2 regions of the Vibrio owensii genome follow, and region 2 is predicted to be linked to the other one. Evidence: predicted binding sites of a transcription regulator. Region 2 holds the regulator's gene; the other holds the start of a gene.
What was found. The regulator MetJ, encoded in region 2, represses methionine synthesis genes. The targets are predictions, from matches to a motif close to TTAGACNTNTANANGTCTAA.
Positions count from the first base shown of each region.

Region 1: the regulator MetJ is predicted to act here: its motif matches at 8,297-8,316, upstream of metE (5-methyltetrahydropteroyltriglutamate--homocysteine S-methyltransferase).

Region 1 covers NZ_CP019959.1:3,132,576-3,148,195, forward strand. The annotation lists gene A9237_RS14390 (hypothetical protein) at 77-559, opposite strand; gene A9237_RS14395 (YgiQ family radical SAM protein) at 881-3,244, opposite strand; gene A9237_RS14400 (EAL domain-containing protein) at 3,658-6,114, shown strand; gene A9237_RS14405 (hypothetical protein) at 6,203-6,913, shown strand; gene A9237_RS14410 (DUF4250 domain-containing protein) at 7,098-7,298, shown strand; gene metR (HTH-type transcriptional regulator MetR) at 7,321-8,232, opposite strand; gene metE (5-methyltetrahydropteroyltriglutamate--homocysteine S-methyltransferase) at 8,497-10,779, shown strand; gene A9237_RS14425 (GspS/AspS pilotin family protein) at 10,873-11,274, opposite strand; gene A9237_RS14430 (YciI family protein) at 11,278-11,574, opposite strand; gene yciA (acyl-CoA thioester hydrolase YciA) at 11,695-12,090, opposite strand; gene A9237_RS14440 (septation protein A) at 12,234-12,806, opposite strand; gene A9237_RS14445 (hypothetical protein) at 12,935-13,177, opposite strand; gene luxN (quorum-sensing autoinducer 1 sensor kinase/phosphatase LuxN) at 13,272-15,620, opposite strand, start outside.
Region 2 covers NZ_CP019959.1:2,157,724-2,173,343, forward strand. The annotation lists gene A9237_RS09865 ((2Fe-2S)-binding protein) at 14-202, shown strand; gene bfr (bacterioferritin) at 277-753, shown strand; gene A9237_RS09875 (malic enzyme-like NAD(P)-binding protein) at 961-2,238, shown strand; gene metJ (met regulon transcriptional regulator MetJ) at 2,350-2,670, opposite strand; gene A9237_RS09885 (O-succinylhomoserine (thiol)-lyase) at 2,900-4,060, shown strand; gene A9237_RS09890 (bifunctional aspartate kinase/homoserine dehydrogenase II) at 4,078-6,486, shown strand; gene metF (methylenetetrahydrofolate reductase) at 6,759-7,661, shown strand; gene A9237_RS09900 (PadR family transcriptional regulator) at 7,733-8,272, opposite strand; gene ppc (phosphoenolpyruvate carboxylase) at 8,712-11,345, opposite strand; gene argE (acetylornithine deacetylase) at 11,625-12,761, opposite strand; gene argC (N-acetyl-gamma-glutamyl-phosphate reductase) at 12,906-13,910, shown strand; gene argB (acetylglutamate kinase) at 13,932-14,723, shown strand; gene A9237_RS09925 (argininosuccinate synthase) at 14,814-15,620, shown strand, end outside.

The sequences.
Region 1 (15,620 bases), 970 kb from region 2:
AAAAAGGGAATATGAAGTTTAGAGCATCAGTTTTATTACCATTGATTGCTGGAGAGAAGCTTAGTCCCAAAATCGCTTAGTAGTTTCTGGTCATTAAACCAAGGATAGAAGCGCTATTCTCACCAAAATGCAAAGTGACGGACTTCGTTTCTCCTTGAGCGAATTTATCGCCCTGCTCAATCGAAGAAGGGGATAAGTACACTTGGCCACCAAAGTACGCTTTGATTTGAGATGTCTTGAGCTTAATACCACCGCCAGAGTTGTTGGTGATAACTGCTTGAATCATACGCTTGCCAGAAGGGCTGCTGAATATGTCGTAGCTCTCAATCGTGAAGTAACTGTAAGAAGGCATATCTTTACTGTGTTTCGGTTCCGGCACAAAGGTTGAACCAGAAACCGATCTCACGAATTGCATGGTGTCTTGCGATTGAGAGAGGCTATCTTGGATATCGCCGATTTTATTTTTTATGTTATCAATGTCATCTTTGCTTTCCGCATTCGCACTCGAGGCAAAGGCACACAACAGCATTAAGGTGGTTACATAGTTCTTGTTTGACATACTTAGACTTCCTGTTTTAATTATGCGAAACACAGTAAAATTGATTTAAATCAATTATGTCAATGTTGCGTCAATTCAGTAATTTGTATTCTTGCGCTCATCTATATGACTAGATATCACGTGCTGGCTTACCTTAATCCGATTATAGAAAGGGATAATCTGATGCTCTAGAAAGGTGGCTTTCGGAGGGGGTAGTTTCTAGTGTGCAGTTCTTAATGGCATCGCAGTGATAATTGCAAACTAAAGACAAAACAAAAGGGCTTCAGAGTTACCTCTGAAGCCCTTTTTACTATTCAAGTTTACTGTTCAAGCTCTATTGAATTAACGGCGCTTAGGTTTGCGTTGACCCGCTGGTTTGCCTTGTCCTTGAGGGCGACCTTGACCTTGTGAGCCCGTACCGTTTGAACGGTTTTGGTTGTTGCTACCAGGACGTGATCCCGTATTAGGACGCTGACCGTTTTGATTGCCACGACCTTGGCCGTTTTGACCACCTTGCGCTTTACCTGAACCGTTGCGGTTACCAGATGGCTTGCCATCACGCGAGCCACCTTCAGAGCGTTTGTTCAAGTGACCACCGAAGCCCGGTTGGTTCTTGGTGTGTTTGGTCGCAAAACGGTTTGCACCGTGACGACCAGACTTACGACGTTGTGCTGGTGTTTGCGCATCAATGTCTTCTGCCGGAACCAAACAGTTTGGTTTATCACCAATCAGGTGTTTTTTACCCATGTTGATCAGCGCTTCGCGGATCATTGGCCAGTTAGCTGGATCGTGGTAGCGAAGTAGAGCTTTGTGTAGGCGACGCTGACGCTCACCTTTCGCCACAGGTACATCTTCACGTTGTTTGTATTTCACGCGCTTCAGAGGGTTAGTCTCTGAGTAGTACATCGACGTTGCGTTACACATTGGCGATGGGTAGAAGTTCTGTACTTGGTCACACTCGAAGTTGTTCTTCTTCAGCCATAGAGCCAAGTTCAGCATGTCTTCGTCTTCTGTACCTGGGTGCGCCGAGATGAAGTAAGGGATCAGGTATTGTTTTTTACCTGCCTCCGCGCTGTACTTCTCAAACATCTCTTTAAAGCGGTCGTAAGTGCCCATGCCCGGCTTCATCATCAGATCCAGTGGACCTTTCTCGGTATGCTCAGGTGCAATCTTCAGGTAACCGCCGACGTGGTGAGTCACAAGTTCTTTCACGTATTCCGGTGATTCAATTGCAAGGTCGTAACGTACGCCAGATGCGATCATGACCTTCTTAACACCTTTTACTTTGCGAGCTGCGCGGTAAAGATCGATGGTGTGTTTGTGGTCGGTATTCAGTTTGTTACAGATACCTGGGAACACACAAGAAGGGCGACGACAGTTTGCTTCCGCTTTTGGATCGCTACAGCCAAGACGGTACATGTTTGCTGTAGGACCACCCAAGTCAGAAATCGTACCGGTAAAGCCTGGAACCTTGTCACGGATCTCTTCTAACTCGTTGATGATGGAATCTTGAGAGCGGTTTTGAATGATACGGCCTTCGTGCTCGGTAATCGAACAGAAAGAACAGCCACCAAAACAGCCACGCATGATGTTAACTGAGGTTTTGATCATGTCGTAAGCAGGAATTTTTGCTTTGCCATACATAGGGTGAGGAACACGCGCATAAGGCAAGCCAAATACAAAGTCCATCTCTTCTGTCGTCAACGGGATTGGCGCTTGGTTTACCCAAAGCTCGCGGTCACCATGACGTTGCAATAGGGCACGACCAGAGTACGGGTTGGTCTCTAGGTGCATAACACGACTTGCGTGCGCATACAGAATACGGTCGTTGTTTAGTTTTTCGAAGGCAGGTAAACGCACCGCGGTGTTCGCAGCATCATGACGTGATGGGCGAATCGTAATTGGCTTCGCTTCTGGCTCTTCTTTTTTGGTGTCGCACTGAGTTTCTACTTCGTATGGGTTCTTAGGTACGAACGCTTCTTTACGAGGTTTCTCAATACGAGAGGAATCGATAACCGTGTAACCTTCTGGTTCTGCAGGTAAGTTAACCGCAGTACCACGGATATTGGTCATGTTGGTGATGTCTTCGCCATCGGCTAAACGGTGCGCTACTTCAACAAGAGCACGCTCGGCGTTACCAAATAAAAGGATGTCCGCTTTTGCATCGAACAGAACAGAGCGGCGAACTTTGTCTGACCAGTAGTCATAGTGAGCTACACGACGCAAACTCGCTTCAATACCGCCAAGAACAATAGGTGTGCCTTTGTATGCTTCACGACAACGTTGTGAGTACACCAAAGTTGCACGGTCTGGGCGTTTACCACCTTCGTTATTAGGTGTGTAAGCGTCATCGTGACGAAGCTTTTTGTCAGCAGTGTAGCGGTTGATCATGGAGTCCATGTTGCCCGCAGTGATCCCGAAGAACAGGTTTGGCTTACCAAGTTGCATGAAAGCATCTTTGTTTTGCCATTCTGGTTGAGCAATGATACCGACACGGAAACCTTGAGATTCCAATAGACGGCCAATGATCGCCATACCAAAGCTCGGGTGGTCTACATACGCGTCACCCGTGACAATGATAATGTCACAACTATCCCATCCTAGGGCGTCCATTTCTTTGCGACTGGTCGGCAAGAAGGGTGCCGTACCAAAACACTCAGCCCAGTATTTTTTGTACTCATGAATAGGAGTAATGTCGTTGGTCATATTTTGCTCTCTGTTCCAGGGAGCGCGAATTATAGCGATTTGATAATCAGGTATCTATACCCAAGTTCCCTTATCAAGCTTAGTTCAGTAAGTTTTATTCGTAGATGAAAACTACTCGCAATTGCATTGGTGTTTTTTACTGCGTTATGTCCTTCAAAGCCTTGTGGTTATTGGCTTTTCTAATGGTGAAAATTTATTGATAAGCAATGGTGTGCTTATTGAAAACTCTTCCTATAATTTATTTAAGTGCATGCTAATGCATACGTCATTTTGACTCTAAATACTGACCGAACGCCGTGACGTTCCAAATTGTGTATGACCACTTTGCAATCATAAAACTACAGCAAAATCAGGCGACACCATGGGTAATCAGTAAAAAGAGGCAATGGCTGATAAAAATAGGGGGCTAGGTAATGAGTGAACTATTGTCTATTGCACAAGGAGATGTGCAGCCAGCGGCCGGTCATTCTCAGGTTATCGATTGGTCTTACGATATTCAGACCCGAGAATTTGAATGTGACCAGAATGGCATGATGGCCGCTTTCGGCTTAAAGAAACCCATTAGCGGATTAGACGACTTGTTTGAACACATGTTGCTAGGCCAGCAAGATGTCGCACGGGAAAAAATAGCGCAAATTGAACGAGATGGCGGGCACGGCAATTTGTCTTGTTGTTTGATGCCGAATGAGGCCATGTTGGTTCATGTCGACATGAGCTTTGAACGCCTGAATGATCACATCGTTCAAGGCAATGTTATTCCACAATTGAGTATCACCGGTTGTGAGGAATTGGCAAAAATCCTCGAAACCATCTTCGATTTACCTAATGTAGGTATCTTAGTTGCTGATCAAGAGACGCGAATCCTTGGTTGTAACCGTGCTTTTGAGCAACAAATGGGGTATGAAAACCGCGATATTGTCGGTTTGAAAACTAACATTTTTAGCTCTGACCATCACAGTAAAGCCTTCTACGATGATATCTGGGAGCAGATTAGCCAAGAAGGTTACTGGAGTGGCAATCTATTAAGTCGCGCTTCAAACGGAAGTAATCAAGCCCACCATTTGTGTATCTATCGTCTTAATTTTACCTCTGGTCGAACACTGTTCCTTGGTTTTTCGACGGATATTTCTGCCTCTCTGCTTTGGATGAAAAAAGCGGGAGAACAAGCTCAACAATGGTCGGCCTTTCTTCCCCCTCGTGACGAATTCGAATCTCAGCTTGCCAATCTAGCAAGAGAAAATGGCAACAAAGATTTGAACATCGTCATGACGTTACGTCCTAATTTCTCGCGTAAAAACTTGCTTGAGCAACAGCTCGGTTTAGCGGATTTCATGATGCGTAGTCGACACGCGAGCATTGCCGGTCAATTATCCAAAGATGTATTTGTCGTTTGTTTGCAGACGCCGCGCTGTCAATGGCTTAGCCCTTTGAGGCTGATTCAGATTGCGTTGAGAGGCTTTTTTGTTGAACTAAGAAGTGAGTTGGGTTCGAGCATGCATGATGTGATTGTAGAAGGTCAAACAGGGGTATCAGTACTGGGTTACGATACCAATAATCCACGACAAGCTTTGGTGCATGCCGCGCAAGCGATGGTCTCTGCACCGACAGGTGACCAAAGTTACTTTAGTTTTTACAACAGTGACTTGCATGACGAGTTGGTCAAGCGTCATCATCTGGAAGCGTTTTTAAGAACGCAAATTGAGAGCCAATTAGTCGATGTGTATTTTCAACCGATTATTGAAACGCGCACTGGTAAAATCGTGAAGTTTGAGGCGTTAGCGCGTTTCTACCATCAGAATAAAACCTACGACACACAAGAGATGATTTCAGTGGTGGAAGACCTAGAGTTGATCGCTGCACTGGACGACGTAGTGTGTAGAACTGCACTCAAGCAATTGCCTCATATTCAAAAAGTCTATGGTGAGGAGATTGGCTTAACGCTTAACCGTTCGTTAAATACCAAATTAGATTCCCTTCAAGTTCTGCAAAGTTCTTTAGACTTAATCGCAGAGAGTGGCGTAGACCCAAGCCGTATTACTATTGAGCTGACTGAAACGGCGTATTTCGAACAAGACCAAGAGCACACAGTCGCGTTGGAAGAATTGCGCGGGCAGGGCATTAAGATCGCGATTGATGATTTTGGTACGGGATATTCTTCGTTTTCCTATCTCGAAAAAGGCCAGTTTGATCTACTCAAGATCGACCGCAAGTTCGTCAAGAACATCGAAGAGGGCAGTACAAAATACAGCATCGTTAAGATGATCACTGAGCTCGCCCATAAGCTGAATGTTAAAGTGGTTGCGGAAGGGGTTGAGTCAGAAGAGGAACTAAAAGTACTTGCTAGTGTTGGCGTCGATTACATGCAGGGGTTCTTGTTTTCTCAAGCTATTCCTGTGGTTTTATTGGACAAGCCTCAATGTCACAAGAAGCGATTTAACGGGGTAGTCATAAAGCCAACACGTGATGAATCTTTACTTTCACTGAGTCATCGTGATGTAAGGCGTTTAGACCCTGGAGAGCCATTATCATTGGCGGTTGAGTACATGAATCTTAGCCCAGATGCACCTTTAGTCGTGATAAATGAAAAGTGCTGTGTTGGTCTGATTACTAAGGAACAGGTCAATTTGCATTTAACACCAGCGATGGGGACGGATCTGGAATCAGAAAGAGAGAACCGCATTTGGAAGCGACCAGTGAACCAAGTGATGAATACAGAGCTTGAGAGAGTGGATGCAAACCTACCGGTCTCTGAAGTGAAAGCTTTAGTAAAAGCAGGCACCAAGTTCCCTTGGATTTTATGTGACTCGCAAAACGAATATCGCGGTTTGCTGACGCAAGAAGATGTGTTGAGTTATTTGGCCTCACTGTAATGAATGCTGACCCATAAGTAATAACTAAAAGCCCTGTTGCGTTTAGGTGGTTTGGCGGTAGGCGATTTGCTATTATCGCCACCCCAAAATGACTTTTGAGTTTGCATTCAACATGATTCAACAACTGCTGTTAACTTTTCCTCCAATGCTGTTTGGCGCGCAAGCGCTGTTGACTTTGCTTTTGATTAAAGGCGATATCTGTCCGGGTCAACGTGGTCGTCTGCATAAGATGTTGCCGTCAATTGGTATTCTTTGGTTGGCAGTGGCTTCACTCCGTATTGAAGCGTTTATGGTCGTGTTCGCGATCTTCTATTTCTACTCTCAAGTTCAGACTAAAAAGACTCGTGAAAAAGGTCCGCTATGGGCGCTGCACCTCGCTAACGGTTTGGCGTTTGCTTATGTGAGCATTCAAGTGTTCGAGCAACCGCATTGGGCAGCCTCGGCTTCGATGGCGCTGATGATCTTCTTCTTGGGTGCGGCATTTGCTCAACTGCTTCTGGTTATTGCACGCAGCCGTCTGCAAGCTTTCCACCGTATTTTGCCTGTGACTGGCGTGGTTTCTGGTATGTTGTTGGTCGTAATGACCTTGTTCTCGGCGTATCAATTGGATGAAGCGACGCTAAACTCGGTGACGCAACACATCTTGGCGTCATTGGCGATGCTGATTGTGGCTATTGTCGTTTGGTGCTGGCATATCTTTACTCACAAAGCGCCGAATAAAGTTCAATTGGCGGCGGCGCTATTACTGGCTCTTGCTTCAATGACCAGCCTTCAAGGTCTATTTTTACTTGGCGCATAAGCCTCAGTGACCTTACATCCTCTCAGAATTCTGCTTAATGAGCTCGGGATTTAGACCGAGCTCACTTTCAAATCATCCGATTAAGTCTACGCTTTAGATATAGCCTCTATTCGTTTAGAGTGCGCCAAGACGCATGTGCTCAACAGAATTGAGGTCGAATACCTTGTCTTAGAGGAGTGTCGCTATGGACTTAAGCAATGTTAGTAACTGGGACAGCATTATTTTGCTGGGTATCGTTAATGAAAAGCTGCGCTTAGAGTGCGACAGCTTTGAAGAGCTCGTTTCCATGTACGAAATGGATGTGGAATCGCTAGTGGGCAAGCTTGATATGCTTGGTTATCAATACGACCCACTCACTAATCAATTCAAATCTTACGAACGTTAAATTCGTCTCGCTTTCCGAATTTTTAAGCCATCTTGATGCCGTCAAGGTGGCTTTTGCATTGTTGGCGCGCGGTGGCAAAGAAGGCTTGTAAATAACGCTTATCTTTTTCTGAGTTTCGTGTTGCAGCAAACAAGCGACGCCATAACCCATCACCAAACGGCTTACTGGTAATGAGCCCTTGACGTGAAAACTCCGAAATAGCCCAGTTAGGCAATGCCGCGACGCCCAATCCTGCTGACACCATTTGTACGAGCATTAGCGTGTTATCTGCTTGCTTCCATTTTGCTGGCTCTATACCTGCTGGCTGTAAGAAGTGTTTCACCACATCCAATCTTTGTTTCTGAACTGGATACGAAAGCATGGTTTGATCGGCAAGATCTTCAGGTTCAATGATCTCTTTATTGGCAAGGGGATGGCTGGTGGACGTGATCAAGCGCATTTCGAAATCAAACAGTGGTTCATAGTGCACTTCAGAGCGAGGTTGAATGTCGGAAGTGATCACCAAATCAAGTTCTCCGGCGAGTAATGCAGGTAGAGGCTCAAAGCCAAATCCGGAGGAGAAGTCGAGCGTGACGCTTGGCCACGTGATCTGATACTCCTTAAGCGCAGGCATCAACCACTGGAAGCAAGAGTGACATTCGATTGCCATGTGCAAGCGGCCATTCACATCTTCTTTTAGACTCGCGAGCTCGTTCTCGGCTCTGGCAAGTTTAGGCAAGACGTCATCGGCCAGTCGAAGCAAGATTTCACCTTCAGACGTAAACTTCACGGGGCGAGTTTTACGCAAGAATAGCTGGCCTCCAATACGAGATTCGAGATCTTTGATTTGGTGAGAAAGGGCTGATTGCGTCAGATGTAAAGCTGTCGCTGTCGCTGTGAGTGACCCTGTATCTCGTAACGAGGTGAGGGTACGTAAGTGTTTCAACTCTATCATGAATCCCATTCATCCTTATGTATCTGCCATGAGCTTTATTAACTTACCGATAAAAAATGGATATGTAAACGTCTAGACGTCCATTTGTTTTGATTGAGTGCGAGTGAGATCCCTCACTATGAAATTATTTAATAAACAAGTTGAATAATTGGATGTTGTTCAATTCTCTTGTCAGAGAGATAGTTTTAGCCATCCAGACATCTTGGTAAGTTTCATACTCGATGTTCTGACTCAAACATCAGACACTGAATAAGGAATACGGACATGGCGACGACAACGCATATTCTTGGTTACCCACGCATTGGTGAAAAACGCGAACTCAAATTTGCTCAGGAAAAATACTGGCGAGGAGAAATTGATCAAAACGAACTCAAACAAGTTGGTGCTGCATTACGTGAGAAGAACTGGAGCACGCAAACGGAAGCGGGTTTAACCTTCGCTGCGGCTGGTGACTTTGCTTGGTACGATCATGTACTTACAACCACTTTGTTGCTTGGGCATGTACCGAAGCGTCACGCTAATGGGTTTCCAGATCTAGACACGCTATTCAAAGTCGGCCGTGGGCAGTCTCAAGCTAGCTGTGATTGCAAAGGAGCGGCTGCCTCTGATATGACGAAGTGGTTCAACACTAACTATCACTACATTGTTCCTGAATTCAGTAAGGATGATTCATTTGAAGTCAGTTGGCCGCAATTGTTTGAGGAAGTAAACGACGCGATTAAAGCAGGGCATAAAGTGAAGCCGGTTCTGCTTGGGCCATTAAGTTACCTGTATTTAGGCAAAGAAGTGGAAGAGGGCTTTGACCGCCTAACGCTATTGCCGAGAATTTTGACTGCGTATCAAGCCATTCTCTCTAAGCTGGTAAGTTTGGGTGTCGAGTGGGTGCAGATTGACGAACCTATTCTTTCACTTGAACTTGAAGACAAATGGGCTGACGCATTCAAGCTCGGATATCAGGTGATCCGCAGCGATGTGAAAGTGTTACTGACGACCTATTTTGATTCTGTCAGTGACACACTAAACAAGATTATTGAACTGCCGGTGGATGGCCTGCATATTGATTTGTCTGCATCACCAGAGCAACTGGATGAAGTTGTCACTAAGTTGCCAGAGGATTGGATATTGTCTGCGGGTGTAGTGAATGGACGTAATGTGTGGCGTACTGACCTAAGCAAACAGTTGGAACGTTTACAGCCCGTTAAAGATAAAATTGGCGACCAATTATGGGTTGCGAGCTCTTGCTCACTGTTACATAGCCCTGTTGACCTCGATCTCGAACCTTCTTTGAGTGAAGAAGTGAAAAGTTGGTTTGCGTTTGCGAAGCAAAAAGTGACGGAAGTGGCGCTACTTGGGCGTGCGCTAGATGGTGACCCAAACGCCATTCTCGCTTGCGATACTTACAGCCAGCCAATTAAGGATCGTAAGACAGCCACTCATGTGAACAAACCTCAAGTACAGGCACGTTTGAATAGCATTACCGCGTCACTCGGTGAGCGCAGTGCACCATATGCTGAGCGTGCCGCTCACCAAGCTGAAGTGCTTGATTTGCCGCTACTTCCGACGACGACCATTGGCTCTTTCCCTCAAACAGGGGAAATCCGTGTTCAGCGTAGCGCATATCGCACAGGCAAGCTTTCAGAAGCTGAGTATCACCAAGCGCTAAAAGGTCATATTGCTGATGCGGTAAAACGCCAAGAAGCGCTCGACCTTGATGTTTTGGTGCATGGCGAAGCAGAGCGTAACGATATGGTGGAATACTTTGCCGAAAACTTGGCTGGCTTCCAAACCACAAAGTTTGGTTGGGTACAAAGCTACGGCTCTCGTTGTGTGAAACCAGCCATTGTTGTGGCAGATATTGAACGCGAAAAGCCGATCACGGTTGAATGGTCTACCTACGCGCAGTCATTAACCAGCAAGCAGATGAAAGGCATGCTCACAGGTCCGGTGACAATACTATGTTGGACATTCCCGCGAGAAGATATCACTCGTAAGGAAATTGCAGACCAACTAGCGCTTGCTTTACGTGATGAAGTATCCGACCTACAAGATGCAGGCATCAATATTATCCAGATTGATGAACCTGCAATACGTGAAGGTCTGCCTTTGAAGAAGCGCGACCACAAAGCGTATCTGCAATGGGCTGTTGATGCGTTTAAGATCTCTGCGGCAAGCGCGAAACCGGAAACGCAAATCCACACCCACATGTGTTACAGCGAGTTCAATGAGATTATTGATTCGGTGGCGGCGTTGGATGCGGACGTCATTACCATTGAGACATCTCGCTCGAACATGGAATTACTCAAAGCGTTTGAAGAGTTTAATTATCCAAACGAAATCGGCCCTGGCGTTTACGACATTCACTCACCGAACATTCCAACACAAGAGTGGATTGAAGGTCTGTTGAAGAAGGCAGCAGAGAAGGTGCCAGTACAGCGCTTATGGGTGAATCCAGACTGTGGTTTGAAGACGAGAAACTGGGCAGAGACAGAAGCGGCGTTAGCAAATCTGGTCTCAGCCGCGAAAAAGTTACGCACTGAGCTCGCTTAATGATTACTAGCAAATGAAAATAAAAAGCGAGGACATTGAGCCTCGCTTTTTTCTATCTGATCTCTTACTCATTCTAGTGAACGAATAAGCGCATTACTGTGGCTGTTGAGTCGCAGTACAAGTTTGCTCTGATACTAGCTCATCTGCCATTAATTGGCCGCGAGAGTTACGGATCTTAATGCGGTACATCAAGCCCATATCGATTTGCTCACGAACGGAAGGCGTGTTGCAGTAGGTGTAAATGCTGGTATTCAAAACTTGGTTTAACGGCTTAGCACCCAGTGCATCGTCGTTGTAGATCATCATCATCTCAACCACATTCTTATTGGATGAGATGCGTAAAATCTTAAGAGGACCGTATTCAAGCGGTAAGCCCGCAGAAAGAACACCCGCACGGTTTGAGGCCATCAATTCGAGCTGGCGCTGTTTATCATCGTTCGATGAACAGCCAGCTAAGGCACCAAATGCGAGGAATAGACACAGTAATTTTTTCATAACTTAAAACACTTTCTTGAACGGTTTTACGATGACATTTTCGTAAACACCCGCCGCGATATAAGGATCGGCATCAGCCCATGCTTGAGCATCTTCCAAAGAAGCAAACTCTGCTATTACGGTTGAGCCTGTAAAGCCCGCTTCACCTGGATTATCAGAATCGATCGCTGGCATTGGACCCGCTGTGAGTAGTCGGCCTTCGTCTTGAAGCTGTTGTAAGCGCTCAAGGTGTTGCGGTCTAACACTCATACGTTTTTCCAATGAATTCTCGATGTCCTGAGAAAAGATGACGTACCACATAGCATATTTCCTTAATTGGTAGGGTAAAGTCTTAATTTAACGCCTTTTTTGTGTCACTCACAAGCGAACATGAAAAATTGTGAGGTTCTTCCTAGCATTTATTGGTTATGGCGTACTTGATTACTTCTGAATTGGGCGTGGTTTGCCTTCAGTATCGATCGCAACATAGTTGAAGGTGGCGTCACAAACCATGAAACGGTCTTCAATGCCGTGTTCTTTGATTGGCTTAACCCAAACTTCTAAATCGATGCTCATTGAAGTGCGACCGATTTTAGTACATTCGCCGTAACAACACACAACGTCGCCGACTCGAACGGGTTTTTTAAAAGTGATACTTGATACTGAGACCGTTACGATTCGACCAGAAGAGATTTCTTTAGCAAGAATACCGCCCGCTAAATCGAGCTGAGACATGATCCAGCCACCGAAAATATCGCCATTGGCGTTAGTGTCGGCAGGCATAGCGAGGGTACGAAGCAGCAATTGGCCGCGAGGGGATTGAATTTCCTGACTCATTTTGACATCCATTAACTCTAGCAAAGCTAGTCTGGGTGGATTGCAATAAGGCAACACCAAAAGTCCAGACAGCAAGAACAAAACAGCGACCCAAAGGTCGCTGTGAATAATCAATATGAGCGAATTATAGCAAAACTGAGTTTTTAATCATCAACCGATACATCGGATGAGTTCTCTTTTTGCTCTTTCTGTTCTTTTGGCATGTGTTTATAGATGTAGAAGCCCGTTGCAATCATATAAGCGAACGTTGCAATCAACAAACCAAACACTTTGAAGTTCACCCAAACATCTAATGGGAGTTCGAACGCAACGTATACGTTCAAGCCTGCGCAGAACGAAAAGAAGCCGACCCATGCCCAGTTAATCTTGGTCCAAACCGCATCCGGCAACGTTATCTCTTTACCTAACATGCCTTTGATTGCTGATTTACCCATTGCGTGGCTGACAGCTAAGCCTACAGCAAATATCACGTAAACAATGGTCACTTTCCATTTGATGAAGTTCTCATCGTGGAGGAATATCGTCATACCGCCAAAGATGGCCACCATGGCGAAAGTGATCAGCTGCATCTTCTCTACTTTTTTGTACAGTACAAACGTCAACACAATCTGGATGGCAGTCGCGGCAATAAGAGCACCAGTCGCAACGTAAATGTCGTACATCTTATAAAGTGCAAAGAAGACGATGAGTGGAATAAAATCAAGGATTTGCTTCATGCTGCAAAAATACCGAGTTGTTGAGTTGAGGACAGTCTAGCGAAATCTGAGGCAATGTGAACATTTATAGCTTAGTGGAAACAAAAATTGCCGTAATCAATACGGCAATTTTTTGAGAGGAGTAGTGGCTACGCGACGTTTTGGTAGCGCGTGATTAATGTCTTAACATCTTCTAGATAACCCTCTCTCAGAAGGTTATCGACGGTCGCCTCTAACTCATCATGAGACATGGTAAAACACGTTGATTTTCCGGTCATTAGGCTTAGGTACTGGTGGTATTCTTCTTCAGTGTAATGACCGACGCGATCAAGCAACAGTGTTTTGATACCGTGGTGAATCAAGCCGTAATATGTGTGTCGATGAAGCATCATGTTCACTCCTTATCAAGCTGCTCCTCCATCCTGTAGAGGACTTGAATCTGTGGATAATTCGATTTGTACTTCAGCAATGCATATCGGATGCCAACTATTCGTTCTCTTTTTCAAAAGAGCTAGACGCGGCATCTTTATTCAACCAGTTGTTCAAAACATGACGCAAAGCGTTCAATGTCGTTGGCTTTTCTAGTCTCCCGTCCATCAGCTTTTTGATCATGTCTAATTCTCGTTCACCAGACTCACCCGACAAAGCAATGATAGGCGTTTGAGAAGAGAGCGCCTTGATTCTTTGGCTTGCATCAAACCCGTTCATAACAGGCATTTGCACATCCATTAGAACTAAATCTACGTGATTGTTTTTAAATACTTCTACTGCGTTTTCACCGTTATTCGCTTGTAAGCTGTTGACGCCCAATTGGTTCAAATACATTTGTACAAGCGCACGTTGCACCTCTTTATCGTCGACAATGAGCACTGTTGGTGCTTGGCTATCTATTTGTACGTTGGCTGTGACTTTATGTTCAGTGCTTCGTTTACTGTGTTTCCAGTCATTGAAGTAAGGTGTGCGTAAGGTTTCGGCTTTTGGTGCATTTGGCACAACAGGGAAGTACAAATGAAACTCGGTAAATTCGCCAAGCTTAGATTCGCACTCAATTCTGCCGCCAAATGAACGCATTACACGCTGACAGTAACCTAAACCTAAGCCACTACCACCGCTCTTTTGGTAAGAGAAAAAGTCATCAAAGATCTTGTGAGATATCGTCTCGTCGATGCCTGGACCAGTGTCGCGGAAGACGAGAATATTTTCGTAAGCGCCCGTTTTGGTGCTTATCTCAATTTGACTATCTGCATACGAGTCAAAATAGTAAATTGCATTACGAATCAGATTGAAAATGACAAAGTTAAATAAGGTCTCGTTGAGTTTTGCAACAAAGTCAGTGTGTTGCGGTAAGCGAATTCTTTCAATTATCTTCTCATTTTCAAAACCGTAGTGACTGACGGCTTGGTCGACGGCTTTGTGAATCGAAGTCATCGCGGTAGGCTCATGCTCCGGAGAGCTGTCGCTCACTTCTCGCAAAATGATATCGATAAGTTGGCGACCACGTTGAATCGCCGCTTGGCCATTCTCTATATCCAATTTGATCTGCTCAACAGAGGCTTGATCTTCGATGTGCTGCTTTAGGGCCTCAAATTGTAATTGAACTTGAGCAAGAGGGTTACGCATCTCATGGGCAATCGAGTTTGCTAAAGCACGACTTTGACGAATGCGGCGGTCGGCCTCAATAGTGCTTTGGACTCGCGTGAGCAAGGTCTGCAGCGCAGAGATCTCCTCATTAGAGAACATTTGATTGTTGCTCTTATGTGGAGAAACCAATAAATGCGTCACCGATTTGCCTTGACCAAATAAAGGCATGACTAAAGCTGTGTCGTTCGAGCTCATCTTGTCGTAGAGGGCTTTGAGTGAGCCTTTTGCGGAAACCTTGTAATCCAACTCTTCAGAAAGCTCATCAAGAACCAACACCGACTTATTAGAAGAAAGGTAATCTTCGTAAAAGGTTTCGTTGTAGTTGCTGGTTACGAGACGCAACTTGTCATTTGGAATCTGCAGTAGATTCCCAAGGTGACGCATAGCCTCATCGATCGACAGTTTAAAATCTTCCTCTAGCGCTAGGATTTGTTGAACCGGAGTCTTTTTGTTGCCGTAAATCAGGAAAGAAGCGTAACGACTCACTCGTTTGTAGAGTAAATGCCATGTGATACCGATAAGTGCACAGATAGGTGTGGCGATAAGCCATTGGTTGCTATCCGTTAGCGGAATAAATATTGCCCCCAGCGGAAGAACAAATATCGCACAAACGAGCAATGCACTCAGGCACATGTAGGCCAGATATTTCACGCTGTAGAAGCGAGAGGTCAACAATGCATAACCGACAAACAACATCTCACTAATGGACAAGGCTGGTGGTAACCAAGTAAGTGAGAAATCCCCCATGAAATAGGTCATTCCAAGGTGAATGGTTGCGGTAGACAGCATGAACACCAAGATACCGGCGATCATGTAATTCGTTTTCGCTAAGGTTAGCTTGCTGCTGTTGGTTCTCATTGCAACAAGGTTTACTAGCGTGAGGACAACGAAGCTGACAAGACCAATAAAGAAGTACGAAGTATGAGGCCCAAACTCAATGACGAATTGGCTTGGCCCTACGATGTCCACATGTTCAACCGTCAAATCGGGACGCAAATTGATAAACAGTGAGTAGACCGTAAGGGTAACGAAAATCGCCTGCTGCCATAGATGGACTTTGCCTTTTCGCTGTTCTGCCGCGAGTTGGCAAGAGAAGTAGTACGCAAACGCAAAGGCAAAAAACGAGGCGAGGTTGGCAAACTTTGCCATGAATATGCCGGCCGTTGCGCCAAGTTGAGGCAATAAGTCAGTATG
Region 2 (15,620 bases):
AAAGGTTTTGAATATGTACGTTTGTCTTTGCCATGGTGTCTCTGACAAGAAAATTAGGAAGTTGGCGATAGATGAAGGCGTAACCGACATTAAAGGAATCAAACGATGTACTGCTCTAGGTAGCCAATGTGGCAAGTGCATCAAGCAAGCAAAAGAAATTTTAGCTGAAACGGAATACTTAACACTGAAACAAGCTAGCTAATTATTAGTTAGGGCTTTTTGACACCTTCTCATTTGCTTCTACATTTAAATGAAGCCAAAGAGGAGGGCTTTGTCATGAAAGGCGATCCAATCATAATCCAACATCTCAATAAAGTGCTCGGCAACGAGCTCGTCGCTATCAATCAATATTTCCTTCATGCTCGAATGTACAAAGACTGGGGCTTAAAGCATCTTGCTGACAAGGAGTACCACGAATCGATTGATGAAATGAAGCACGCTGATCATCTGATCGAACGTATCTTGTTTTTAGAAGGGCTACCTAACTTGCAGGATCTCGGTAAGCTAATGATTGGAGAAGATACCAAAGAAATGCTTGAGTGCGACTTAAAGCTCGAGATGGCCGCGATTCCCGATTTAAAAGATGCGATTGCTTATGCTGAAGACGTTCGTGATTACGTATCTCGAGATCTTTTCCAAGAGATCTTAGAGGATGAAGAAGAGCATGTTGATTGGCTTGAGACACAACTTGGCTTGATCGAAATGTCTGGCATAGAGAATTATCTGCAAGCACAGTACGTTGATGAGGAGTGAGAAGATAACGCTGTTTTCTCATCTGAACGAAGTGATTCAAAGAGCACCTGACCTGTAAACTAGGTGCTCATCACTAATATCTGGTCTAATCTCTTTTATTATCGGCCTTTTTAAGGATATCGCTCGCAATCTAGCCTATGAAGATTGACTTCTATCCTTTAGAATTTATTCCCCCTTACCGAAAAAATAACAAAAGAGAAACGATCCATGTCTGAAGACAATCGCCAAGAAGTCACCCCAGAAGAAGAACGCCGCCAACAAGCATTGGATTACCATGCATACCCAACTCCAGGAAAAATTGCAGTAGAGCTGACTAAGCCTGCTGAAACTGCAAATGACCTTGCTCTTGCATACAGCCCTGGTGTTGCAGAGCCTGTACGTGAAATCGCACAGAACGCTGACAATGTGTATAAGTACACAGCGAAGGGCAACATGGTTGCGGTTATTTCTAACGGCACGGCTATTCTTGGTCTTGGTAACCTTGGCCCGCTAGCTTCTAAACCAGTAATGGAAGGTAAAGCGCTATTGTTCAAACGCTTTGCTGGTTTAGATTCAATTGATATCGAAGTAAAACACCGCACGATCGACGAATTTGTCGACACAGTAGCAAACATTGCTGATACATTCGGTGGTATTAACTTAGAAGATATCAAAGCCCCAGATTGTTTTGAGATTGAAAAGCGTCTGATTGAACGTTGTGACGTACCAGTATTCCACGACGATCAACACGGTACAGCGATCGTAACGGCAGCAGGTATGTTGAATGCAATCGAGCTGCAAGGTAAGAAGCTAGAAGAATCAACCATCGTTTGTCTTGGTGCGGGTGCTGCGGCTGTGGCATGTATGGAGCTGTTGATCAAATGCGGCGCAATGCGCGAGAAGATCTACATGCTGGATCGTAAAGGGGTGATCCATACACGTCGTGACGACCTAAACGAATACAAACAACTATTCGCAAACAACACTGACAAGCGCACGTTAGAAGATGTTATTGAAGGTGCGGATCTGTTCTTGGGTGTATCGGGTCCAAACCTACTACCTGCAGAAGCATTGAAGCTAATGGCAGATAAACCAGTGGTGTTCGCATGTTCAAACCCAGACCCAGAAATCAAACCAGAATTGGCTCACGAAGTGCGTGATGACTTGATCATGGGTACTGGTCGTAGCGACTACCCGAACCAAGTAAACAACGTGCTTTGCTTCCCATTCATTTTCCGTGGTGCGTTAGATGTGCGTGCAAGCGAGATTAATGATGAAATGAAGCTAGCGGCAGTTGATGCGATTCGTGAATTGGCAAAAGAGCCAGTTCCAGAAGCGGTATTGAAGGCGGCAGGCGTAGACAAGCTAGAGTTCGGCTCTGACTACATCATTCCAAAGCCAATGGACCCACGTCTATTACCACGCGTAGCAAAAGCAGTAGCACAAGCTGCAGTTGATTCAGGTGTGGCGCGTATTGAAATGCCTGAAAACTACATGGCTGAGTAATTAATATAGTAGACGCTTCAGATAAACAAAAGGGACGCCAGTGCGTCCCTTTTTCGTTTGGTTTGAAACTGCCCCCGGTGCAGGTTCTCATCTTGATGAATTTGTAAGCAATTATTCTTCGTCAAACGCTTCGAATTCGATGCCCATTGCTGTCATCAGTGCTTTCGCTTCCGTCGGAATATCATCTGGACGGTCTTTACGAAGGTCTTCATCTGTTGGCAGTGGTTGACCTGTGTAAGCATGCAGGAACGCTTCACATAGTAGTTCACTGTTAGTCGCATGGCGTAAGTTGTTGATCTGGCGGCGAGTTCGCTCATCAGTCAGCACTTTTAAAACTTTTAGCGGGATAGAGACGGTAATTTTTTTTACTTGTTCGCTTTTTTTACCGTGCTCAGCATACGGGCTAATGTATTCGCCATTCCAGTCAGCCATTGCGCACCTTCATTAATGTAATAAGTTAGAGAAATAAATATAGGTGCTGATTTTAGCTGCATTTACTGCCATAAGCAAAGACATATAGACGTCTAGAAGTGTTGACGTCTCATTTTTAGACAAGTAAAGTGAGGTTAATAGTTAGGGAAGAGTGTTAATCAATTGAGCAATACAAGCTAGATATAGCGCATTCCCATTTAGATGTCACCACCCGTGAAAGGATACACCCATGAGCACCCGTAAGCCTGCGACCATTGCTGTACGCACTGGTATCGAGTCAGACAGTCAATATCACGCTGTTGTACCACCAATCTACCTTTCTACTAACTACGGCTTCCCTGCGTTTGGCGAAGTTCCACAATACGATTACACCCGTTCTGGTAACCCAAACCGAGGCTTGTTAGAAAAAGCACTGTATGAGCTTGAATCAGGCAAAGGCGCGGTTGTTACTAACTGCGGGACTTCGGCATTGAACCTTTGGGTATCGGCGTTTCTTGGACCTGATGACTTAATTGTCGCGCCGCATGATTGCTACGGCGGTACTTACCGTTTGTTCAATACTCGCTCCCAAAAAGGCGACTTTAAAGTGCAGTTTGTTGACCAATCGGATCAGCAAGCGTTGGATGCGGCGATTGCGAAAAAGCCAAAGCTTATCTTGTTAGAGACACCATCAAACCCGCTCGTACGCGTTGTTGATATTGCGGCTGTGTGTGAGAAAGCAAAACAAGTCGGCGCTTTAGTCGCAGTGGACAATACCTTTTTGACACCTGTGTACCAAAAGCCTTTGGAGCTTGGTGCGGATTTTGTTATCCACTCAACGACGAAATACATTAATGGTCACTCTGACGTGATTGGTGGTGTGGTGATCACCAAGAGCGAAGAGCATGCTGAAGAATTAGCATGGTGGGGTAACTGCATTGGCGCTACGGGTACGCCATTCGACAGTTATATGACGCTCCGTGGAATTCGCACGCTGGGTGCGCGAATGCGAGTCCATGAAGAAAGTTCTCAGCAAGTGTTGGCGTATCTGCAAACACAATCTTTGGTAGCGAAGATTTATCATCCGAGTCTGCCAGAGCATCCGGGTCATGACATCGCGAAAAAACAACAATCAGGCTTTGGCTCTATGCTGAGCTTTGAATTTGCCGGTTCGTTTGAGCAATTAAAAGTGTTCGTTAAAGAGCTTGACCTGTTCTCCCTTGCTGAGTCGCTAGGTGGTGTAGAAAGCTTGATTTGTCACCCTGCTTCAATGACGCATCGTGCGATGGGTGAAGAAGCTCTGGCTGAAGCAGGCGTTTCTCAACAGTTACTGCGTTTATCAGTCGGCTTAGAAGATGCGCAAGATCTGATTGCTGATCTTGAGCAAGCGTTCGCGAAAGCAGCACAGTAATTGGGAGAGAAAAGGTCATGAGTGTACAACGTCAGCTGCATAAATTTGGTGGTAGCAGCTTAGCAAACCCAGAGTGTTACCAACGCGTCGTGGGGATCCTTAAAGAGTATTCATCAGAAAATGATTTAGTGGTGGTGTCCGCAGCAGGCAAAACCACTAACCGCTTGATTGAATTTTTGGAAGGGTTGGATAAAGACGGTCGCATCGCACACGAAGCGCTGCAAAGCTTACGTCAGTTCCAGACAGAGTTAGTTGAAGCTTTGTTAGAAGGAGAAACCCAAGCGCAGGTGCTTGCTTCTCTTCAAGATGAATTCAGTACCTTAGCTGAGTTGACAGCTCCGCTAACAGAAGCACAAAAAGCCGCAGTGCTGGGGCATGGTGAAGTCTGGTCTTCACGTTTGCTAGCCGCATTGCTATCTCAGCAAGACTTGCCAGCAGTCGCTCAAGACTCACGTGCCTTTTTGCGCGCAGAAGCAGGCACGCAGCCAGAAGTCGATCGTGCTCGTTCTTATGCACTTATTAAAGAAGCGTTAACTCAACATAACCATAAGCGTGTCATCATTACGGGGTTCATGGCACAGAATAATGCAGGTGAAACCGTTCTATTAGGTCGCAATGGTTCAGATTACTCAGCCACTGTGATTGGTGCGTTGGCGGAAGTAAATACCGTGACAATCTGGAGTGATGTCGCTGGTGTGTATAGCGCAGACCCGCGTTTGGTGTCGGATGCATGCCTGTTACCTCTGCTGCGTTTAGATGAGGCGAGTGAACTTGCTCGTTTAGCAGCCCCAGTACTGCACAGCCGTACGCTTCAGCCTGTTGCTCAAAGTGCGATGGATTTGAACCTAAAGTGCAGCTATCAACCAGAATCTGGCTCAACGCGTATTGAACGTGTACTAGCCTCGGGTCGTGGTGCGAAGATCATTACTTCCCTTGATGAAGTGCTACTGGTGCAACTGTCATTTGTGCATGGCCATGATTTTGAGCGAGCGCAGAAAGAAGTGCTGCAAGCGTTAAAGCGCGCTCAATTAGAGCCACTAGCATTTGAAGCGCAAGAAGATCAGCAAACCTTGCGTTTGGCGTACACGGCAGAGATTGCTGGCGGAGCATTGACTTATCTACAAGAGCTCGCCGTTGAAGCGGAAATTAAACTGAAAGAAGGGTATTCGTTGCTAGCTGCCGTTGGCGCTGGTGTGACGAAAAACGCAAACCACTGCTTTGGTTTTTACCAACAACTTAAGCATGCGCCTGTTGAGTTTATTTCAGAGACGGAATCTGGCTTGAGCTTGGTCGCTGTACTACGCCGCGCAGAAGTCGAAGAGCTAGTTCAACGTATTCATAGTCAGCTGTTTCAAGCGCAGAAGCGCGTAGCAGTGGCTTTGTGTGGTAAAGGTAACATTGGTTCAAGTTGGCTATCGTTGTTTTCTGAGCAAAAAGAAGAGCTCGAAAAACGCCACGGCATGAGTTTTGATTTGGTTGCCGTTGTAGACAGCCAGACTTACTGGTTTGATGAAAACGGTATTGATGCAGCAACGGTTGCTCAGCGCTTCGATGATGAAAGCATTGAGAATGACGGCCACTGGCTCAATAAGCTGGGCGCTCTGCAAAACTACGATGAAGCGGTTGTACTTGATGTCACAGCAAGCAAGGAGCTCGCTGCCCGTTATGTTGACATTGCACAGCAAGGTATTCACCTGATCTCTGCAAACAAAGTGGCGGGGTCAGCAGACAGCCAGTACTACCATCAAGTGCAAGATGCTTTTGCGAAGATCGGTCGTCATTGGCTTTACAACGCGACAGTGGGGGCAGGGCTACCGATAAACCATACGGTTCGAGATTTACGTGAAAGTGGCGATGATATTGTCGCGCTATCAGGCATTTTCTCGGGTACGTTATCGTGGTTATTCCAACAGTTTGACGGTTCGGTACCTTTTGCCGAGCTTGTCGACTTGGCATGGCAACAAGGTTTGACTGAGCCTGATCCTCGCTCCGATTTAGATGGCTCTGATGTCATGCGCAAGCTGGTTATCTTAGCTCGTGAGTCTGGTTTAAATATTGAACCTGAGAGCGTGAAGGTTGAGTCACTCGTTCCTGAGGAGTTACGTGATTTGAGCATTGATGCTTTCTTCGACCAAGGTGATATTCTCAGCGAGATTCTTCAAGAACGTTTGACCAAAGCGCAGAGAAACGACCAAGTGCTACGTTACGTCGCACGCCTAGAACGTAATGGTAAAGCAACGGTGGGTGTAGAAGCGTTATCACGTGAGCACGCATTAGCGAACTTGTTGCCGTGCGACAACATCTTTGCCATTGAGAGTAAGTGGTACAAAGACAATCCTTTGGTGATTCGCGGCCCTGGTGCGGGGCGTGAAGTAACGGCTGGTGCGATTCAATCGGACCTTAACCGCCTAGCGGGCTTGTTCTAAATCTCGCTGAAGCAAGTTTTGCGAACGACAACAAAACCTCGGATTGTCTCCGGGGTTTTTTATTATTTGGATAATGCCATACTGAATTGGGAGTTTTGGCTAAGGATTGGTCATACAGGAACTTGAACTATCCTCATCATGAACTTGAGAAAAATTCATAATCACAAGGTTGACATTAAATCACATTCAATACATTCTGTAGACATATAGACGTCTAAACGGCGATTTAAGGAATTTTGATTTCGTGGTGGAGTTGCCACAGGGAGAGTAAGATGGGATACACGCATGCAGGGCACATCGATGCCTTAAACCAGAATATCGCTGAACTATCAGACAATATCAACGTCTCATTTGAGTTTTTTCCACCAAGCAGTGAGAAGATGGAAGAAACGCTGTGGAACTCAGTACACCGCCTTAAAACTCTTCAACCAAAATTTGTATCTGTTACGTACGGTGCCAACTCAGGCGAACGTGATAGAACCCATTCCATCATTAAAGAAATCAAAGCGGCGACAGGTCTTGTGGCTGCGCCTCACTTAACTTGTATCGATGCATCTCGTGATGAACTCATCAACATTGCAGATGACTATTGGAATAACGGTATCAAGAATATTGTTGCACTACGTGGTGACATTCCACCAGGTGGCGGTGCGCCAGATATGTACGCTTCGGACTTGGTAGAGTTGCTTAAAGCGCGCCATGATTTCGATATTTCAGTCGCCGCTTTCCCAGAAGTTCACCCAGAAGCAAAAAGTGCTCAATCAGATCTGCTTAACCTAAAGCGTAAGGTAGATGCAGGTGCAAACCGTGCAATTACCCAATTCTTCTTTGATGTGGAGTCTTACCTACGCTTCCGTGACCGTTGTGTAGCAGCAGGAATCGACGTTGAGATTGTCCCGGGTATTTTGCCAGTTTCTAACTTCAAACAAGCTTCTCGCTTTGCGGCGCAGAACAATGTGAAAGTACCAGGCTGGATGAGTAAGCAGTTTGAAGGATTGGATGATGACCCAGTGACGCGTCAGCTCGTCGGTGCAAGCCAAGCGATTGATATGGTACGTGTATTAAGCCGTGAAGGTGTTAAAGATTTTCACTTCTACACATTGAACCGTGCAGAGATGACTTATGCACTTTGCCACACTCTAGGTGTTCGTCCACAAGTTGCAGTAGGCGCTTAATACGCTTATCTCCAGATAAACAAAAGGCTTGCCCATCGGCAAGCCTTTTTCGTTTCATTTAAAGTGACGAATTAGCCGATCACTTCAAGTTCTGTTAGCACTTCTTCTGCCCAGTTAATCCAAGCTTCACGTAGCATTAAGTTGCGACGAAGTGTTAGACGCTCAAGACGTGCTTGTTTGTCTAGTGTTGATGGCGTTGCGTAGTACGCTGCTTCGATTTCTTTGTAGTGAGAAACCAGTTTGCGAGACTCTTCTACAAGCTCAGAAAGTTGATCGCGGAACGGCGTCGCTGGTTGCACTGCACAAGCCATTAGCTTTGCAGAGAACTCATCACGTACTGTTGGGTGTGCAGTTGGTTGATCAAACCACTCGCCCAGAGCGCTACGACCAGCGTCAGTGATTGAGTATACCTTACGGTCTGGTTTGCCTTCTTGAGGTTCTAATACGCAAGTAACCAGTTCTTTCTCAGCCATTTTATTAAGTTCACGATAAACTTGTTGGTGGCTTGCTTTCCAGAAGTAACCGATGCTAGCTGAGAATTCTTTAGTGATGTCGTAACCGGTAGCGTCGCGAGTGCTAAGTACAGTTAAAATTACGTGTGGTAATGACATGTCTTCAATCCAAATGGTCAATAAACTTGTAAACAAGCTATCTACACTTTCAGTTGCGCTCTTATTGGCGCTTGAGTTTTTTATGTGTAAATAGCACCAACAATGTTGGTCCTGTCACCTTAAAGCCGTTTATCACCTAGAGTGATGGGTGTTTCCATCGAGCTGGAGCTTATTTGATTGGACTTGTGAGCTTCCAGCAGGCAAGTAGTATATAAATAATAAGCATGAAGTGGAATAGTAGGACAAAATTACCCAAAAAAACTAATAAAATACTCAATAGCGTTTTTGTGTAGTGATTTATTTTGCTTTTAAGAGACTTTTTGTTTTCTTTTTGGATTAATGAGCTGGTTGCGTATTGCTCAAATAGTAGAAGTGATTGGTGATTAGTAATAAAGGCTGAGCAGGAGCTCAGCCTTTTAATGCTTTTAGCGTAGCTAAGTTAACCTGTGTTACGCATACCAGCGGCAATACCAGCAATCGTGACCATCAATGCTTCTTCTAGATTTGCAGAAGCTTCTTCTGTTTGACGAGTACGGTATAGCAACTCCGCTTGAAGCATGTTCAATGGCTCTACGTAGATGTTACGTAGGCGGATTGATTCTTGGCCCCAAGGGTCGCTTTGCATTAGGTTCTCGTTGTTCTCTACGTTCAGTACGGACTTAATATCACGTTGAAGCTGTTCACGCAGTCGGTCACCCAATGGCTGAAGTGGCGTCTCAACTAGGCGTTGATCATAGTAACGAGAGATTTCCATGTTGCACTTGGTGTACACCATCTCAAGCATGCCTAGGCGAGTTGAGAAGAATGGCCATTCACGACACATTTCTTCCAGTAGCGCCTGATGACCTTTGTCTACCGAGTATTGAATTGCTTCACCAGCACCTAGCCATGCAGGTAGAACCAAGCGGTTTTGGCTCCAAGAGAAGATCCATGGAATCGCACGCAAGCTTTCTACGCCACCGTTTGGATTACGTTTTGCAGGGCGAGAGCCTAGAGGCAGTTTACCTAGCTCAAGTTCAGGTGTTGCTTGGCGGAAGTAAGGCACGAAGTCTGGCTCGCCACGAACGACGCTACGGTAAGCTTCACAGCTCACTTCAGACAACACGTCCATTAGGTCGCGCCACTCTTGTTTAGGCTCTGGTGGTGGCAGTAGGTTAGCTTCAAGGATTGCACTTGCGTACAGGTTGAAACTGTTAACGGCAACATCAGGTAGACCCAACTTAAAGCGGATCATTTCGCCTTGCTCTGTTACACGCAGACCACCTTTCAAACTCTTAGGTGGCTGAGATAGTAGTGCAGCATGTGCTGGCGCACCACCACGACCAATCGTACCGCCACGACCGTGGAACAGTGTGAGTTCTACGCCTTCTTCTTCTGCAACCTTAACCAGTGAATCCATCGCGTGGTATTGCGCCCAGCCTGCTGACATTACGCCCGCATCTTTTGCAGAGTCAGAGTAGCCGATCATCACCATTTGGTGGTTTTGGATAAAGCCGCGGTATAGGTCGATGCCCATCAGCTGTTTGATTACCGCTTCCGCGTTGTTCAAATCGTCTAGGGTTTCGAACAGAGGACATACGTCCATGCGGTAAGGACAGCCCGCTTCTTGCAGCAGTAGGTGCACGGCAAGTACGTCAGAAGCGGTACGTGCCATTGAGATAACGTAAGCACCAAACGCTTCACGAGGCTGCGCAGCAACAATCTTACAGGTATCCAAAACCTCTTTAACTGGTTCTGATGGTTCCCAGTCACGAGGTAGAAGAGGGCGCTTAGATGCAAGTTCGTTGGTTAGGAAAGCTACCTTATCTTGCTCGCTCCACTGCTCGTAGTCACCAATACCTAGGTAACGAGTCAGTTCAGATAGAACGTCGGCATGACGAGTACTTTCTTGACGGATATCGAGACGAACTAGGTGAATACCAAACGCTTTAACACGACGTAGCGTATCCAGCAGTGAGCCGTTGGCAATTACGCCCATGCCACATTCATTTAGTGATTGGTAACACGCGTAAAGTGGTTCCCAAAGCTGCTCTACTTTTTGCAGTGGCGCTTTGACTGCCAGTTTCTGGCCATGAACTTTCGCGTCTAGAATGTCTTTCGTTTCGTTCAATAGTGAACGAAGCTGTTTCAGGATCGCACGGTATGGTTCGTGCTGATCATCACCGGCAAGCTCACGAACTTTGTCGTTGCACACTGTCATCGACAGTTCGCTGATCAGTTCGTTGATGTCATTGAGGTATAGGTCTGCCGCTTTCCAGCGAGACAGAAGCAGTACTTCACGAGTCACGCTGTGGGTTACAAATGGGTTACCGTCACGGTCACCACCCATCCAAGATGAGAAGTGCACAGGGCGGGCATCAATTGGTAGACCTTCGCCAAGATAAGACTTCAGACGGTCGTTCATTTCACGTAGGAAATCAGGTACGGCTTCCCATAGTGAGTTCTCTACAACCGCAAAGCCCCACTTAGCTTCATCAAGAGGCGTTGGACGCTGCTGACGGATAACGTCAGAGTGCCAGCTTTGAACGATAAGTTGCTCAAGGCGACGTTCAGTTTTTTTACGCTCTTTGAAAGAGAGATCGCTCAGCTCTAGCTTGGATAAACACTCGTTGATCTTCACCAGTTTGTTGATCATGGTGCGACGAGTGATTTCGGTTGGGTGTGCAGTTAGAACCAATTCAATGTTCAGGTCGCGAACCGCTTGTGCCGTGTCTAGCTTGCTCACATCATTTTGCACTAGCTTTGAGAACAGCGAGTTAATTGCGTCAGGTTCGCAGATGTGCTCTTCACAATGGCGTGAAATGGTGTGGTATTGCTCAGCAATATTGGTCAGGTTTAGAAATTGGTTGAACGCACGGGTCACGGGCGTTAATTGCTCATCTGGTAGGCTTTTAATTTCTTCTATTAAGCTGTCTCTGTCAGCATTATTCCCAGCTTGAGCCGATTTGGATAATTTACGAATGGTTTCCACTTTCTCGAAGATTTCTTCGCCATGAGCATCACGAATTGTGTTACCCAGAAGGTGGCCCAACATGCGCACATTACTTTTTAGTGCGGCGTATTTCTCGTTCATTGTCATCCTGCCTCGTAAAAAAACTACATCCATTGTCCTTGTTAAGACTCCAATCTAGCGAAAACCACCAGTTCTAGTCAAATAAAGCAGAGTAAGTTTGCAATTATTCCACTGCTCTCCTGATTTAGAGCAAAATTAGGTCAGCTTATACCGCTTGAAGTGAAAATTAATTACAAAATCGCTCACTAAAAGAAGGATATAGCGTGCTAGAAGATGAGTGGCGTAGATAACAAAATGCAGCCCAATCGAGCTGCATTGTCAGGAAAGTACAGAATGCGACTAACAACAATATTTCACCATCGCACGTGACAGCACATCGATAGTTGGGTCAATAAAGTCGAAAGAGAGGAACTCATCTGGCTGGTGGGCTTGGTCAATAGAGCCAGGGCCAAGAACTAAGGTCGGGCACAACTGTTGAAGAAATGGTGCTTCAGTACAGTAGTTAACGGTTTCTGAACTGGTTTGGCATATCTCTTCAACACCACCGATAAATGGGTGATCGTGTTGACATTCGTAACCCGGAATTGGCTCGTGCAGGGGAATAATTTCTAATCGCCCTGGCCATTTCGCTTCGACTTCTTTCAAGGCTCCGCGCAGCATGTTCTCTAAACCATCAAGGCTAATACCAGGAAGAGGACGCACGTCATAATGCAGTTCACAGCAGCCGCAAATACGGTTTGCACTGTCACCGCCATGAATATGACCAAGGTTTAGGGTAGGGCTCGGAATGGCAAAACCCGGATGGTGGTACTCTTTCACTAGCTTGTCACGCAGTTGCATCATGGCAAACATGACCTCATGCATGATTTCAATGGCGTTGACACCAAGTGCTGGATCCGATGAGTGACCAGATTTACCCGTTACGCGAATAGCATTTGCCACATGTCCTTTGTGACCACGAATAGGCACTAGGCTAGTAGGTTCACCAATGATGCAGTAATCCGGTTTAAAAGGCGCGTTCTCAGTGAAATGACGCGCACCTAGCATAGTGGTTTCTTCATCACAGGTCGCCAACACATAAAGCGGCTTGGTCTGCTTACTCCAGTCGATTTTCTTTACCGCTTCATAAATAAAGGCAAAGAAGCCTTTCATATCAGCAGTACCCAAACCGTAAAAGCGGTTGTCTTTTTCGGTCAGCTTATGTGGGTCAAAACTCCAACGTCCTTCATCAAATGGCACTGTGTCGCTGTGACCTGCGAGAAGTAGACCGCCTTCACCTTCACCCATACGTGCAATCATATTGTGTTTGCCTGGTTCCACTTCGATCACTTCAACACTGAAGCCAAGATCTTTAAACCAAGAAGCTAGCTTCTCGATCACTTTGGCATTGCCTTGATCCCAACTTGGATCGGTTGAGCTGATCGAAGAGGTACTGATCAGTCCTTCATAGACCTCTAGAAAACTTGGTAATTGCATGGATTCTTCAATTCTCCTATTGACAGACAGAGCACAAAAATGTAAAACACATATTAAATCATATTTGATGAATAAAAAATCAAAATAAAGCAAAAATCAAATATGAATAGTCATTTTGAGCCTTAAGTATATGGATGTCATGTAATGCTAAAAACCACGATTATCGGAGCCAGCGGCTACACCGGCGCAGAGTTGGCTTTAATGGTCAACAAACACCCTGAACTCACGCTATCAGGTTTATACGTTTCCGCCAATAGCGTAGATGCAGGAAAGAATATTGCTCAATTGCACGGCAAGCTAGCGGGTGTGATTGATATGCCAGTTTCACCACTGACTGACCCTGAGCAAGTTGCTCAAGTGTCTGATGTGGTCTTTCTGGCAACGGCACATGAAGTGAGCCATGACTTAGCTCCTATCTTCTTAGAGGCGGGATGTCAGGTATTCGATTTATCTGGTGCATTTCGTGTGAAAAGCGAAGGCTTCTACGACACCTTTTATGGCTTCGAACATCAATATAACAACTGGCTAGATAAAGCAGCATACGGCTTAGCAGAGTGGAACCAAGAATCAATAAAAACCACTCCTTTGATTGCAGTGGCAGGTTGCTACCCAACCGCCTCACAGCTTGCAATCAAACCTTTATTAGAACACGCATTACTGGATACCAACCAATGGCCTGTGATTAACGCAACCAGTGGTGTATCAGGTGCAGGGCGTAAAGCTTCCATGGTTAACAGCTTCTGCGAAGTGAGCTTGCAACCTTACGGTGTCTTTAACCATCGTCATCAACCAGAGATTGCTCAGCATTTAGGTTGCGATGTGATTTTTACTCCACACCTAGGCAACTTCAAACGCGGCATTCTTGCCACTATCACGATGAAATTGGCACAAGGTGTGACGGAAGCACAAGTGGTACAAGCGTTTGAACAAGCTTACCAAGGCAAGCCAGCGGTTCGCCTTAAAGGTGATGGTATTCCACGTATTCAGGATGTCGAAAATACCCCTTTCTGTGATATCGGATGGAAGGTACAAGGCGAACACATCATTGTGATTTCGGCGATCGACAACCTACTTAAAGGTGCATCGAGTCAAGCGATGCAATGTCTCAATATTCATTACGGTTACCCAGAACTGACAGCGTTGCTGTAGTCGTTGAAAGAGGGAAATGCGATGACGCAAACCAATCAAGCTCCTTTAGTCATTAAGCTCGGTGGTGCAGCCCTATCTGGCACTCAAACCTTAAGCCAACTGTTTGGTGCCATTGCGGCTTACCAAAAGTCGGCACAGCGACAAATCGCCATCGTTCATGGCGGTGGCTACCTAGTTGATGAATTGATGGCAAAGCTTCAGCTTGAAACCGTAAAGAAAAACGGTCTTCGCGTGACGCCTTATGAGCAAATTCCTGTTATTGCAGGCGCGCTTGCAGGCACCGCAAACAAGTTGCTTCAAGGTCAAGCTATTGCGGATGGTCTGAATGCCGTAGGTCTTAGTCTCGCTGATGGTGGGTTATGTCATGTTGAAGAACTTGACCCAGAGCTAGGCGCTGTAGGCAAAGCATCACCAGGTGATTCAACCCTATTACAAGCGGTGCTAAATGCAGGCGCATTGCCGATCATCAGCTCAATTGGTCTGACTGAAAAAGGTCAGATGATGAATGTGAATGCTGACCAAGCTGCGGTTGCTGTGGCCGGAGCATTGGATGCGGAGTTAGTGCTTCTGTCTGATGTTAGCGGTGTACTCGATGGCAAAGGGCATTTGATCAAAACGCTATCTGAGCAAGAAGCCGATGCGTTGATCCAAGGGCAAGTGATCACCGACGGCATGATCGTCAAAGTTAAAGCCGCTTTGGAGGCCGCCAATGATCTTGGTCGTCCTATCGAAGTAGCGACATGGCGTTACCCAGAGAAACTGAACCAGCTATTCGCGGGTGAAAGTATTGGAACGCAGTTTCTGCCGCAATAAAGCAGAAGCAAAACAGTTAAAGAATTCAACATTAGGAAGTGGTTGGCACTGACCGCCGAGAGCAGCGCCAGTTAAGTTTGGAGAAAAAACATGAGCAAAGTGAACGTAAATAAAGTGGTAGTCGCATACTCAGGCGGTCTAGATACTTCAGTAATCATCCCGTGGCTAAAAGAGAACTACGACTGTGAAGTTGTAGCTTTCGTTGCCGATGTTGGTCAAGGTGCCGAAGAACTAGAAGGTATTGAAGCGAAAGCAAAAGCTTCTGGCGCTTCTGAGTGCTACATCGCTGACCTGAAAGAAGAAATGGTCGCAGACTACATTTACCCGACACTAAAAACGGGTGCTTACTACGAAGGTAAATACCTACTAGGTACGTCAATGGCGCGTCCAATCATTGCCAAAGCGCAGGTTGAAGTGGCACGTAAAGTCGGTGCAGACGCTCTGTGTCATGGCTGTACAGGTAAAGGTAACGACCAAGTACGTTTTGAAGGTGCATTTGCAGCGCTAGCACCAGATCTGCATGTTATTGCGCCTTGGCGTGAGTGGGATCTTGTGAGCCGTGAAGAATGCCTGGATTACCTAGCAGAGCGCAATATCCCCTGTACGGCTTCTCTTACTAAGATCTACTCGCGTGATGCGAACGCATGGCACATTTCTACTGAAGGTGGCGTTCTAGAAGATACATGGAATGCGCCAAATGAAGATTGCTGGGCTTGGACGGTAGATCCAGAGCAAGCACCGAATGAAGCTGAAACCGTGACGCTGAAAGTAGCGAAAGGTGAAGTTGTTGAGGTAGACGGCGAAGCGATGACACCATACAACGCGTTGGTTTATCTAAATGAAAAAGGTGCGAAGCACGGCGTTGGTCGTATCGATATTGTCGAAAACCGTCTAGTG